2 regions of the Mesorhizobium sp. M1088 genome follow, and region 2 is predicted to be linked to the other one. Evidence: predicted binding sites of a transcription regulator. Region 2 holds the regulator's gene; the other holds the start of a gene.
The links. The regulator HrcA, encoded in region 2, represses chaperone genes, less so after heat shock. The targets are predictions, from matches to a motif close to GTTAGCACTCNCNNNNNGNGAGTGCTAAC.

Region 1: the regulator HrcA is predicted to act here: its motif matches at 4,986-5,014, upstream of NKH49_RS17555 (co-chaperone GroES).

Annotation. Positions count from the first base shown of each region.
Region 1 covers NZ_JAMYMO010000013.1:421-6,573, forward strand. The annotation lists gene NKH49_RS17510 (RT0821/Lpp0805 family surface protein) at 1-149, opposite strand, end outside; gene NKH49_RS17515 (ATP-binding protein) at 271-1,698, opposite strand; gene NKH49_RS17520 (response regulator transcription factor) at 1,709-2,374, opposite strand; gene NKH49_RS17525 (hypothetical protein) at 2,439-2,738, opposite strand; gene NKH49_RS17530 (DUF3168 domain-containing protein) at 3,119-3,529, opposite strand; gene NKH49_RS17535 (hypothetical protein) at 3,806-4,021, shown strand; gene NKH49_RS17540 (hypothetical protein) at 4,065-4,256, shown strand; gene NKH49_RS17545 (DUF1488 family protein) at 4,287-4,553, opposite strand; gene NKH49_RS17550 (hypothetical protein) at 4,550-4,822, opposite strand; gene NKH49_RS17555 (co-chaperone GroES) at 5,065-5,403, shown strand; gene groL (chaperonin GroEL) at 5,505-6,153, shown strand, end outside.
Region 2 covers NZ_JAMYMO010000006.1:144,409-150,561, forward strand. The annotation lists gene NKH49_RS10255 (LysE family translocator) at 1-351, opposite strand, end outside; gene NKH49_RS10260 (PQQ-dependent sugar dehydrogenase) at 439-1,794, opposite strand; gene NKH49_RS10265 (hypothetical protein) at 1,895-2,092, opposite strand; gene hrcA (heat-inducible transcriptional repressor HrcA) at 2,129-3,241, opposite strand; gene rph (ribonuclease PH) at 3,387-4,103, shown strand; gene NKH49_RS10280 (VOC family protein) at 4,137-4,547, shown strand; gene rdgB (RdgB/HAM1 family non-canonical purine NTP pyrophosphatase) at 4,562-5,209, shown strand; gene hemW (radical SAM family heme chaperone HemW) at 5,206-6,153, shown strand, end outside.

The sequences.
Region 1 (6,153 bases), on a different contig from region 2:
CCGCCCATGGCGGAGATGATCGTCGTCGCCACCTTGGCGCCGCTGGGGGGCGTCAAGGCCGGCGTCACCGTAACGGCCGGGCCCTTGCCGAGCGTCGTGCAGCCGGAGACGGCGAGCAGGGCGGAAACGAGCGCGACGCGAATCTTCATGCCAATACCGGCTTTCTTGAGCTGGACCGCCGCGCTGTCAGCAGCTGGCGCGGCCATAATGTCGATGTTTGTCGGAAATTTGGCCGCAGCCAGCCACCTGGAAAAGCAATCTGGAAAAGCATTACTGAAGGCTCCGCAATCGAACCATCGCCTTCAATCCACCCATGATGGATCGTTCCAGCGCCAGAGAGCCTCCATACTCGTTGACAAGGTCGGCGACAATGGCAAGTCCGAGCCCGCTGCCCGGTTTTGTCTCGTCGAGCCGCCGGCCGCGCTGCAACACCTCGCGCGCCTTGTCGTCGGGAATGCCGGGGCCGTCATCCTCGATGCTGATCTCGAACAGGTTGGCTGCGCCTTCCGTGCCAGCGCCACCTTTGCTGGAGATTGGCTTGACCGAAACGGCGACCGCGCTCCTTGCCCATTTCATCGCATTGTCGAGCAGATTGCCGAGCAGCTCCTCCAGGTCCTCGCGTTCGCCGGCAAAGACGATGTCGGTGGCCGGCAGCGACAGCGACAGCGCCGTCTGCGGGTTGAGCTTTTGCAGCACCCGAACCATGCGCTGGACCAGCGGCGCCACCGGCGTACGGTAGACGACGCTGTCGCGCTGCGCGGCGACGCGAGCACGTTGCAGATAATGGTCCACTTGCTTTTGCATGGAAGCGGCCTGCTCGGCGATCAGCTGGCCCTTGGCGCCACCCAGCGCCCGTCCCTCGTTGAGCAGCACGGCAAGCGGCGTCTTCAGCGAGTGCGCGAGGTTGCCGACCTGCGTGCGCGACCGCTCGACGATACGCCTGTTGTTCTCGATCAGCGCATTGGTCTCGTTGGCGAGCGGCTCGATCTCGGCCGGGAAACGGCCATCTAGGCGCTGCGCGGTTCCTTCGCGCACCATGGCAAGCGCATTCCTGACCCGGCGCAGCGGCTGCAGGCCGAGCAGGATGGCAATCGCATTGATGGCGATCATGCCGACGCCGAACAGCGACAGATAGGTCAAAAGGCGCCGCTGGAAGGTGGCGATTTCCTGCTCGAGCTCGGTCTGGTTGCCCATGACGCGGAAGCGCGCGGCGCGGTTTTTCGCATCGAGCACGAACTCGCTCTCGAACACCTCCAACTGCTCGCCTTCGATGCCGTCCGCTGAATAGCTGCGCTGGAAGCTGGCATTGAAGGGCACCTCGGCAACGCTTGGCGACGGGATCGCCTTGGTCATCGACGACGAATGGAGATCGCCGTGCACGCCTTCCGAGGCAGGCTCGACCGACCAGTACCAGCCGGAATTCGGTTCCGAGAACCTCAAATCACCAAGGTCGGGGGCGCCGGTCAATTGGCCGCTTTCAGAAACGCCGACCGAGCCGATCAGGTTGAACAGATGCGCCGAAAGCAGGCTGTCGAAACCGCGCTCGCTGGCCTGGCGATAGAGCGTGGTGATCAAGGTGAAGATGACGACCAGAGTGAGGATCGCCCAGACCGTGGAAAAGGCGATGACGCGAAACGCCACCGAACGCGGCCATGACCGCAGCGACGGCGTGTTCGAGACGGCGGGTTTTGTAGGCAGCGGTTCCGCGTTACGCCTCCGGCTTACGCATGCGGTAGCCCATGCCGCGAACAGTTTCGATCATGTCGATGCCCATCTTCTTGCGAAGCCGTCCGACAAAGACCTCGATCGTGTTGGAATCGCGGTCGAAATCCTGGTCGTAGAGATGCTCGACCAGCTCGGTCCGGGACACCACCTCGCCCATGTGGTGCATCAAATAGGCAAGCAAGCGAAATTCGTGCGAGGTCAGCTTCAGCGGCACGCCGTCGACGTCGGCCTTGGAGGCCTTGGTGTCGAGGCGGAGCGGCCCGCAGGTCAGTTCGGACGAAGCGTGCCCGGCAGCACGCCGGATCAAGGCCCGCACCCTGGCCAGGATTTCCTCGATGTGGAAGGGTTTGGTGACGTAGTCGTCGGCGCCGGCGTCGATGCCGGCAACCTTGTCGCTCCAGCGGTCGCGTGCCGTCAGGATCAGCACCGGCATCTTGCGGCCGCCGCGCCGCCATCGCTCGACCACGCTGATGCCGTCCATCTGCGGCAGGCCGATGTCGAGCACCACGGCATCGTAGGGCTCGGTGTCGCCGAGAAAGTGCCCTTCCTCGCCGTCGAAAGCGCGGTCGACGACATAGCCGGCATCGACCAGCGCGTCGCCGATCTGCCGGTTGAGATCCTTGTCATCTTCGACGACGAGTACGCGCATGCGGAAGGCCTGTTGAAGCTGTTCAGATATAGGCCGATTCCGGCAGTCTGGGAAACGGCACGGTTCAGTTCAGCGGAACGACGATCTCCGAGCGACGCGGACGCTGCCCTTCCTTGCCCGGAACCAGCACGACGATGACGCAGACGGGCTGGCCGCCGCGTGTCGACTGCGAGGCCTTGGCCAAGGTGCCGCCATTCTGCTCGGCCACCTGCTGGCCGATCGCATAGCAGTCGGAGGCGGCGAGGACGACCGGTTGGGGCTGCTCGGGCACGACAACGGGGATCGCCATCGCCTGCGACGCAAGCAGACCGGCGGCTGACAGCGCCAGTGCCGCGGTCCGGAAGTGGGAGCGAAGGGTTTTCATGGTCAGCGTTCTAACGCGCCGGTGCTGAACGTGATATGAACGGTGAACGCTCGAATGCATGCCCGCCACACCCCTGAAGCGCGAGATTACCGGATTGCCATTTCGCCGCCCATCCCGCGAAATTGCCAAGTTTAACCTAGCCCTCCGATCCTTCGCCGACAACCGGGCATCGTTTGGCAGTGAAAGGCAATCGCTTCAGGTTTGCCCCGACTTCGATAATCGATCCGGCAACCGAAGGCAGATTCAGGCGAACCGACCGGAAATAAAAACCCGCCTCTGCGGCGGGTCGCTGGCGCCATCAGCACCATAGGCGAATTAGTAGCATAGCTGCCGGCACAAAGCAAGAACAAAATTGCCGGATTGTAAAAAATGCCCGGTGGTCAGCCCTCGTCCTTGATCACGGCGCGGAAGCGCAGCAGCCCGTGATGGGCCGAAAGGTCCTCGTCGTAGCGGGCTTCGGCGAATTCGAGCTTGAGGTAGGCGCGGCGATGTTCGCCGAGCGAGAGAGCCGTATCGCGCAGGCGGGTGCTAACAAGGTCCATGATGTCATTGGTTTCCTTGCTGGCCTCTGATTTCGACCAGACATGCAACGTCAGCAACTGTTCTGCGTCGTTCTCCATTCCCGTTGCCCAATCGTAGACGCTGGTGCGGCCGAAGGTCATGTGGGGGAACGCAACATTTTCCGGCGCACGGTCGAACAATCGTGCGTCGCCCAGTGCCGCCGATAAATCGGGATCGTCATTCACTGCCTCGAATATGGCCTTCTGCAATTCGACGGCCGGCGCGGTCATCGTCTTTCCCTTCGTCCGTCGCGTCGACCTCCCGGCTGCGTAGCTGCGTTGCATGAAGGCATCCCGCCAAAGCGCGAATCAGCGCGTCTCATGCGGATTATGAACCTTCATGATCTCGGCAATAAGCCCTGCTCCTGGAATGCGCGACGCCCCGGCCGTCCGCGCCACGGACCCTTGAGGGTGATGCCAACCTGCGCGAAGTCATTTGGCATGCAGGAGTTCGAAAAAAGGATGCTATGACGATGTCTGGTTTCCAGACATTCGAGGTCGTTTTTCGTGCGCGAGCCGTCGCTGCTGCCTGTCTTCGGAAAGCTTGGGGCCAAGGCGCCGCCGGTCGCGATTGCGGCGTCGACCATGTCGATGACCGTCAAGAGTCTGGTCAACCACACTCGGGAGGTGCTCTCGGCGTACGGTAGCCTGGCCCTGAAGCTGTCCGTCGTTTTGTGGACGGTGCTTGTCGTGGCGGCAGTATTCTTCATCGCCCAGGCCTGATCGAGCGACATTCATTGATTGGGCGGAAACGAAAGGACCCAAGATGGCAAAGCGCTACGCGCTCCGTATGGAACATCCTCACAGCTGGACCGTCTTCGACGTCTTCACCGGCCAGCCGGTCGAGCTCAAGCAGCAACTCACGGCCAGTTTGAACACGCGCGATGCGGACGCGATGGTCGACCGGCTGAACGGTCGCGACGTCAAGCGGCGAGCGAAGGCGGACCGGAAGCCCTGACAAAGCGTCTTGTGGACGGATCGCGACGGACTAGCGAAAATCGGCCGCAGTCAGCACATATATGCTCCTGCGGGTGCGGGCATAGGCATTCCTGGCGACATCGTGGATCGAGTTGGAAGCCGTGTCGAAGGCTGCCAGGTAGGTAGCTTCTGAGGCCGCCGTTCCCGGCTGCATCTTGGAGATGGCATCGGTTGCGACAGAGAAGGAAATCTGGAACATCCCGTCATGGCCGACGAAGCGGATGCGTTTGCTTGCCTCGTCGTAGCTGCGGCTGGGATTGGGAAATGTCAGGCTCATGATTTCGCCTCCGTCGATGCAGATACGGCCTTCTTGACTGCCCGTGACGCCCGCTTCTTCTTTGGTGCGACCGGATTCAGAGCTTCCGCCGCGCGGTCCGCCTCTTCCTTGGCCAGTCGCAATTCCCTCAGCCTTGCCGTTTTGATGCTCCTCGCCTTGGCTTCCGAGAGATATTCGGCAGTTGCTTTGTTCCGCTCCGCCGTCTTCTTTTGATTTTCCATGAAGCGGGCCTGAGCTTTTTCCATGATGTTCTGATTGCCTTCGGCCATCGGTAAAATCTCCCTTGCAGCGAAAGTCGTGAATGTGAATTCACCATAAAATAGGTGTTCAAAGATAGAAATTCAATTTCATTAATATTCGGCAAGGCCCGAACACCAGGGGATAACCAGGCAAGATAATACGTTCAATATTTCATGTGCCCTATGAATATTTTTTGGCGCTCCTATCAATCGAGTGCCAGGGCGCCTATAGAGAGGGGCGGCCGCCTAAGCTGGCCCCAGAAAGAGTCCCCATGAAATTCCGGCCACTCCACGATCGCGTCGTCATTCGGCGCGCCGAAAGCGACACCAAATCCAAGGGCGGCATCATCATCCCCGACAATGCCAAAGAAAAACCGCAGGAAGGCGAAGTGATCGCTGTCGGGCCGGGCGCGCGGGACGAAAGCGGCGCGCTGATCCCGCTCGACGTCAAGGCCGGCGACCTCATTCTGTTCGGCAAATGGTCCGGCACCGAGGTCAAGATAGACGGCGAGGACCTTCTGATCATGAAGGAGGCCGATATCATGGGCATCATCGAAAAAAGCGAGACGGGCATCATCGACAAGACCGTGGCTGCCAAGAAGGCCGCCTGATTGGAAGGCCGCGCGCCCTCCCGCGCGCGCGCAAAGGACGCTCCGAGCTTTGATTCAGGCGCTGCAAGCGCCTTGCCACGACAACCGAACTGGAAAAGATCATGTCTGCCAAGGAAATCAAATTCTCCACCGACGCGCGTGACCGCATGCTGCGCGGCGTCGAAATCCTCAACAACGCCGTCAAGGTGACGCTCGGCCCCAAAGGCCGCAACGTCATTATTGACAAGGCCTACGGCGCGCCGCGCGTCACCAAGGACGGGGTGGCCGTGGCAAAGGAAATCGAGCTTTCCGACAAGTTCGAAAACATGGGCGCGCAGATGGTGCGCGAAGTGGCCTCGAAGACCAACGACCTTGCCGGCGACGGCACCACCACCGCCACGGTGCTTGCCGCTTCCATCCTGCGCGAGGGCGCCAAATTCGTTGCCGCCGGCATGAACCCGATGGACCTCAAGCGCGGCATCGACCTTGCCGTCAGCGCCGTCGTCCAGGAAATCCAGGCGCGCGCCAAGAAGGTCAAGTCCTCAGGCGAGATCGCGCAGGTCGGCACCATTGCCGCCAATGGCGACACCAGCGTAGGCGCCATGATCGCCAAGGCGATGGACAAGGTCGGCAATGACGGCGTCATCACCGTCGAGGAGGCCAAGACCGCCGAAACGGAGCTCGACGTCGTCGAAGGCATGCAGTTCGACCGCGGCTATCTCTCGCCCTATTTCGTCACCAATGCCGAGAAGATGCGTGCCGAGCTGGAAG
Region 2 (6,153 bases):
AAGGCCGGCTACAAAGCTGGATGCCAAGCCGCCCTTGCCTTTCTTCGCCTCCACCGTTTCGGGCGTGATGCCGCTCGTCCAGAAACGCCAGCCAAGAAAGGCGAGGTAGGCGACGCCCAGCCATTTGATGGCCAGGAAGACCATGCCGAAAGTCTGTGCGACGAAAGCCAGGCCGAGCACCACGGCAGTGAGATAGGTCAGGTCACCGAGCATCAGCCCGAACGACATGGCCAGCGACGAGTGGAAGCCGGAACCCAGAGCACGCGCAACAAGCGCGGTGACGCCTGGGCCGGGGATGGCCGCGGCGATGCCGAGGGCAGCACTATAGGCGAGGAACCCGGTGAGTGTCATGATTGGCGCTTGTCGCACAATGTTGAAGTTGGGTGAATTCCCTCGGGCCGGATTCGATTGCGCCAGCGCAGCAGGCGACACCGCCGTTCAGGAGCGGCCGTCTTCGTAGGTAACGCGCCAGATGGTGCCGTTACCGTCCTCTGTGACGATCAGGGAGCCGTCCTTGGCCATCGCGACACCGACCGGGCGGCCCCAGACGGCGTCGTTCGAGATGACGAAGCCGGTCATGAAGTCCTCATATTCGCCTGTCGGCTTGCCATCCCTGAATTTGAGCCTCACCACCTTGTAGCCGGTCCTAGCGCCACGGTTCCACGAACCATGCATGGCGACGAAGGCGTCACCCTGATAATCCGCCGGGAAGTTCTTGCCGTCGTAGAAGGCTATATTCATCGGCGCCGAATGCGCCTGCATCAATACATCGGGGACAGTGGCCTTGCCGGCGAGGTCTGGCCGCTCGCCCTGATGGCGCGGATCCTCGTTATTGCCGATGTAGTACCAAGGCCAACCATAGAATCCGCCGTCCTTGACCGCCGTTGCAAATTCGAACGGCACATTGTCGCCGAGTTCGTCGCGCTCATTGACGACGCACCACAATGCGCCGGTGGCGGGCTGCACGGTCATGCCCGTACAGTTGCGCAGGCCGGTGGCGACAGTTCGCGGATTTTTCCCATCCGGGTCAAAGGCGAGCACATCGGCACGGCCGTCCTCGGAGCCCCAGGCCGCCCCGAGCGGCTTTGATTTGGCCCAGGCGTCGAGGCCGCTATCCGGCTCCTTGCCTATATCCTCGGCTACGTTCGAGGCGGAGCCAACCGACAAATAAAGCGCTTTGCCGTCCTGCGAGAAGGCGATGTCGCGGGTCGTGTGACCACCCGACGGGATTTGGGCGACAATGGTTTCTGGTTTGCCGGATGTCTTCAGGTCGCCATCGCGATAGGGGAAGCGGACGATGCTGTCGCTGTTCGCGACATAAACCCATTGCGGTTTGTCTCCTGGCGGATAGAAGGCGATGCCGTAGGGATAATTGAGCCCCTTGGCGAAGATCGCTTTCTCGATGGGCCTGGCGCTGCCCTCGGCGAGACGATAGACGCGTATTTGGTCGGCATGGCTGTTGGCAACAAACAGGTCGCCATTCGGAGCGACGCGCACGACACGTGGATTGACGATGCCGGATACGATCATTTCAGCCGAAAAGCCCGACGGCAATTCTGGCTTGGCGCTTTCGGGCCGTTCCGCCACGCCGGCGCCGTTCGAAGCGGATTGGGCGGGGTCGGCTGCCGGCATGTCTCGCGGCCCAATCAGGCGTCGGACGCCAGGCCTGTCGGCGTGCCAATCGCCAAACGCGGCTTCGCCTTTGAGCACATTCTGGTCCGCCTGCTGGGCGGCTGCCGGTGTCGCAACAAGGAGGGCAGCGGCCAAGGCCGCAAAGCCGCCAGGTCGGATCATCAACGTCCTCCGGGATACGCCTCGAACAGGGGCAAACGGCATCAGGCATTGATCGTTCCAAGCGGCCGTCCAGCACACGAGGATTTGAAGCCGAACCCGTTCAGTTGCCAGAGGCGTAAAAGTCGTCGTCGAGGCGCTTTTCCAGCGCGACCAGATCGGCCGGCAGCGGTAAACCCATCGCCCGCATCTCTTGCAGCTTCTCGCGCAACTGCTCTTGTACCTCGTGCTGATCCTCTGGCTGGTTGATCATTTCTTCGAGCAGCAGACTGATCTGGGCCTTGAACGATTCCAGCGCCATTCTTTTCTCCTCCTTGCGGCAGGCCCGCGGCGGCTCCTAGCTCAGCATGCGCGAAATCAGCTGCGCCGTATAGTCGACCATCGGTACTATGCGCGCATAATTCAGCCGCGTCGGCCCGATGACGCCGAGCGCACCGACGACACGCGCGTCCTTGTCGCGATAGGGTGCCACCACCAGCGAGGAGCCAGACAGCGAAAACAGCTTGTTTTCCGAACCGATGAATATGCGCACGCCTGGGCCTGCCTCGGCGAGGTCGAGAAGCTGGATCAGCCCATCCTGCGTCTCCAGATCCTCAAACAGATGCCGCAGCAATTCTATGTCGGCCTGGGCAGTGACGTTTTCCAGGAGATTGGCGCGACCGCGCACGATAAGCCGCCCAGGCACGCCGCTTTCAGCGCCTGCCCAGACCGCCAGGCCCTTCTCGACCAGATCCTGCGACAGCGTGTCGAGGGCCGCCCTGGTCTCTTCCTTGATGCGGGCGATCTCGACCCGCGCCTCGGCCAGGGTGCGACCGCGGATATGGGCGTTGAGGAAGTTAGAGGCTTCGTGCAATTGCGAGATGGTGATGCCGGCGGGCAGATCGATGACGCGATTTTCGACGTCGCCGTTCTGCGAGACCAGCACGGCCAGCGCCTTGGTCGGCTCGAGCTGGATGAATTCGATGTGCTTAAGCGCCGCCTCATTCTTGGCGGCGAGCACGAGGCCGGCGCCGCGCGACATGCCGGACAGCATCTGGCTGGCCTCGGTCAGCATATGCTCCAGCGTCGCGCCCGAGCCGGAGGCGCGCACCTGGGCCTCGATGGTGCGGCGCTCCTCGTCGGAGAGGTCACCAAGTTCCATGAAAGCATCGACGAAGAAGCGCAGGCCTGCCTGGGTCGGCAGCCGGCCAGCCGAAATGTGCGGCGCATAGATCAGGCCGAGATGCTCAAGGTCGCTCATCACGTTGCGGATGGTGGCCGGCGACAGCGACGACGGCAGGATGCGCGACAGGCTGCGCGAACCGACCGGCTCGCCATCCCTCAAATAGGAATCGACGATGCGCCGGAAGATGTCGCGCGAACGCATGTCGAGCGATTGAAGCGCGGGCGATTGCAGCGCGTGCGACGGGAGCACGTGCGACTGCAAACCGGGATCGACTGCCTTTGTCATTTCGAGCCAAAACCTCCGCCCCGAAGATATAGACTTCCGCGGTGTCGGCGCAACCGGTCCATTTTCCTTTGCGCGTCACGCCCCGTGCGGCTACAAGCCGGCCAAGATTCCCCGGCCAAGATTCCGAAGAAAGAAAGAAGCCTGAATGCGCCCTTCCAAACGCCAATTCGACGAAATGCGCCCCATCTCCTTCGAGCGCGGCGTCTCCAAGCATGCGGAAGGCTCGTGCCTGGTGAAGTTCGGCGACACGCATGTGCTGTGTACGGCCAGCCTGGAGGAAAAGGTGCCGGGCTGGATGCGCAACTCCGGCAAGGGCTGGGTGACGGCGGAATACGGCATGCTGCCGCGTTCGACCGGCGAGCGCATGCGCCGCGAGGCTTCGTCCGGCAAACAAGGCGGCCGCACGCTGGAAATCCAGCGGCTGATCGGCCGCTCCCTGCGCGCCGTGGTCAATCTGCAGGCGCTCGGCGAGCAGCAGATCACCGTCGACTGCGACGTGATCCAGGCCGACGGCGGCACGCGCACCGCTTCGATCACCGGCGGCTGGGTGGCGCTCTACGACTGCCTGCGCTGGATGGAAGCCCGCCAGATGGCGAGCCTGAGCAAGGTGCTGAAGGATCACGTTGCGGCAATCTCCTGCGGAATCCATGATGGCCAGCCGGTCATCGACCTCGACTACATCGAGGATTCCTCGGCCGGCACCGACGCCAATTTCGTCATGACCGGCAAGGGCGGCATCGTCGAGATCCAAGGCACGGCCGAGGGCGAGCCGTTCTCGGAAGAGCAGTTCGCGGCGCTGATGGGGCTCGCCAAGAAAGGCATTCAGCGCCTGGTCAGCTTGCAGCAAATGGCGGTGGCTTAGCTGCGGTCCAATATTGATGAGATTGGCGATCCTGTGACTCCTTCCGCAATCCTGGAATCAGCACTCTACGTGACCGACCTTGCTGCCGCGGAACGGTTCTATTCGGGCGTGCTCGGGCTCGATCTGCTCGGTAAGGTCGATGGCAGGCATCTCTTCTTCCGCTGCGGCGACGGCGTGCTGCTTATCTTCAATGCCGAGGCCACCAAAGTGCCGCCGCGGGCCGACGCCAAGCTGCCCGTGCCGCCGCATGGCGCGGTCGGCCAGGGCCATCTTTGCTTCGCCGCAAGCGCGGATGAAATCCCACGCTGGAAAGCGCATCTTGAGGCGAAGAAAATCGCCATCGAAAGCGAGTTCGAGTGGCCGCAAGGCGGCCGCTCGATCTATATTCGCGATCCCTCCGGCAATTCGATCGAATTCGCCGAGCCACGAATTTGGGGCATCTGATGCATTCGCCAACTATTCATTCGCTTGATGGGCATAAGATCATCGTCGCAAGCCACAACGCCGGCAAATTGCGAGAATTCGCCGATCTGATGGCGCCATTCGGCATTGAAGCGAAGTCCGCAAAGGAATACGGCCTGCCGGAACCGGACGAGACCGGCACCACTTTCGAGGAGAACGCCCTCATAAAAGCCTTGGCCGCCGCCAAGGCCACTGGATTGCCGGCGCTGTCGGACGATTCCGGCCTGTGTGTCGACGCGCTCGACGGCGCACCCGGCGTCTACACCGCCAACTGGGCTGAGACGCCGGACGGCTCCCGCGACTTCGGCATGGCCATGCAGCGCACGGAAGTGGCCTTGCAAGAAGTTGGCGCGATCACGCCTGCCCAGCGCAAGGGCCGCTTTGTCGCGGTCATCTGCCTGGCCTTCCCCGATGGCCAGGCGGAATATTTTCGCGGTGAGGTCGAGGGCACGCTGGTATGGCCGCCGCGCGGCGAGCTCGGCTTCGGCTACGATCCGGTGTTCTTGCCCGATGGGTTCGAGAAGACCTTCGGCGAGATGAGCGCGAAGGACAAGCATGGCTGGAAGCCCGGCCAGCCAACCGCATTGTCGCACCGTGCCCGCGCCTTCCAGAAATTCGCGCAAGCCCGATTGGCCGCCGTATGACCATGCTGCTCGACCGCAGGCCTGGTTTCGGCGTCTACGTCCACTGGCCGTTCTGCGCGGCCAAATGCCCGTATTGCGACTTCAACAGCCATGTCCGCCACCAGCCGGTCGACCAGGAGCGTTTTGCCCGCGCCTTCGAGGCCGAGCTGGCGACGATGCGCGGCCGCACCGGGCCGCGCGAGGTGACCAGTATCTTTCTTGGCGGCGGCACGCCATCGCTGATGAAACCGCAGACCGTGGCGGCGGTGCTGGATGCAGTGGCGAAGAACTGGACGGTGCCTGATGGCATCGAGGTGACACTGGAGGCCAATCCCTCCTCCGTCGAGGCCGAGCGCTTTCGCGGCTATCGCGCGGCCGGCGTCAACCGGGTATCGCTTGGCGTGCAGGCGCTGCACGACAAGGATCTGCGCTTCCTCGGCCGTTTGCACAATGTCAATGAGGCCCTGCATGCGATCGGCCTGGCGCGCGAGATATTCCCACGGCTGTCGTTCGACCTGATCTACGCGCGGCCCGGTCAGACGCCGGAAGCGTGGCAGGCGGAGCTCGAGCAGGCGATCGGCCACGCCGCAGACCATCTGTCGCTCTATCAGCTGACCATCGAGGAAGGCACGCCGTTCCATGCGCTGCATGCGGCAAGGAAGTTCATCATTCCAGACAATGAGCTTGCCGCCGATCTCTATGCGTTGACACAGGAGATCACCGCCGCGCGCGGACTGCCGGCCTACGAGATTTCCAATCATGCTAGGCCCGGCGCCGAAAGCCGGCACAATCTCACCTACTGGCGTTATGGCGAATATGTCGGCGTCGGTCCCGGCGCGCATGGCCGGTTCGTCGAAAATGGCCGGCGCGTGGTGACGATCGCCGAGAAAATGCCGGAGACTTGGGCCAATCTGGTCGAGGCCAAGGGCCATGGCGTTACCGGCGGCGAGATCCTGACGCGGTCG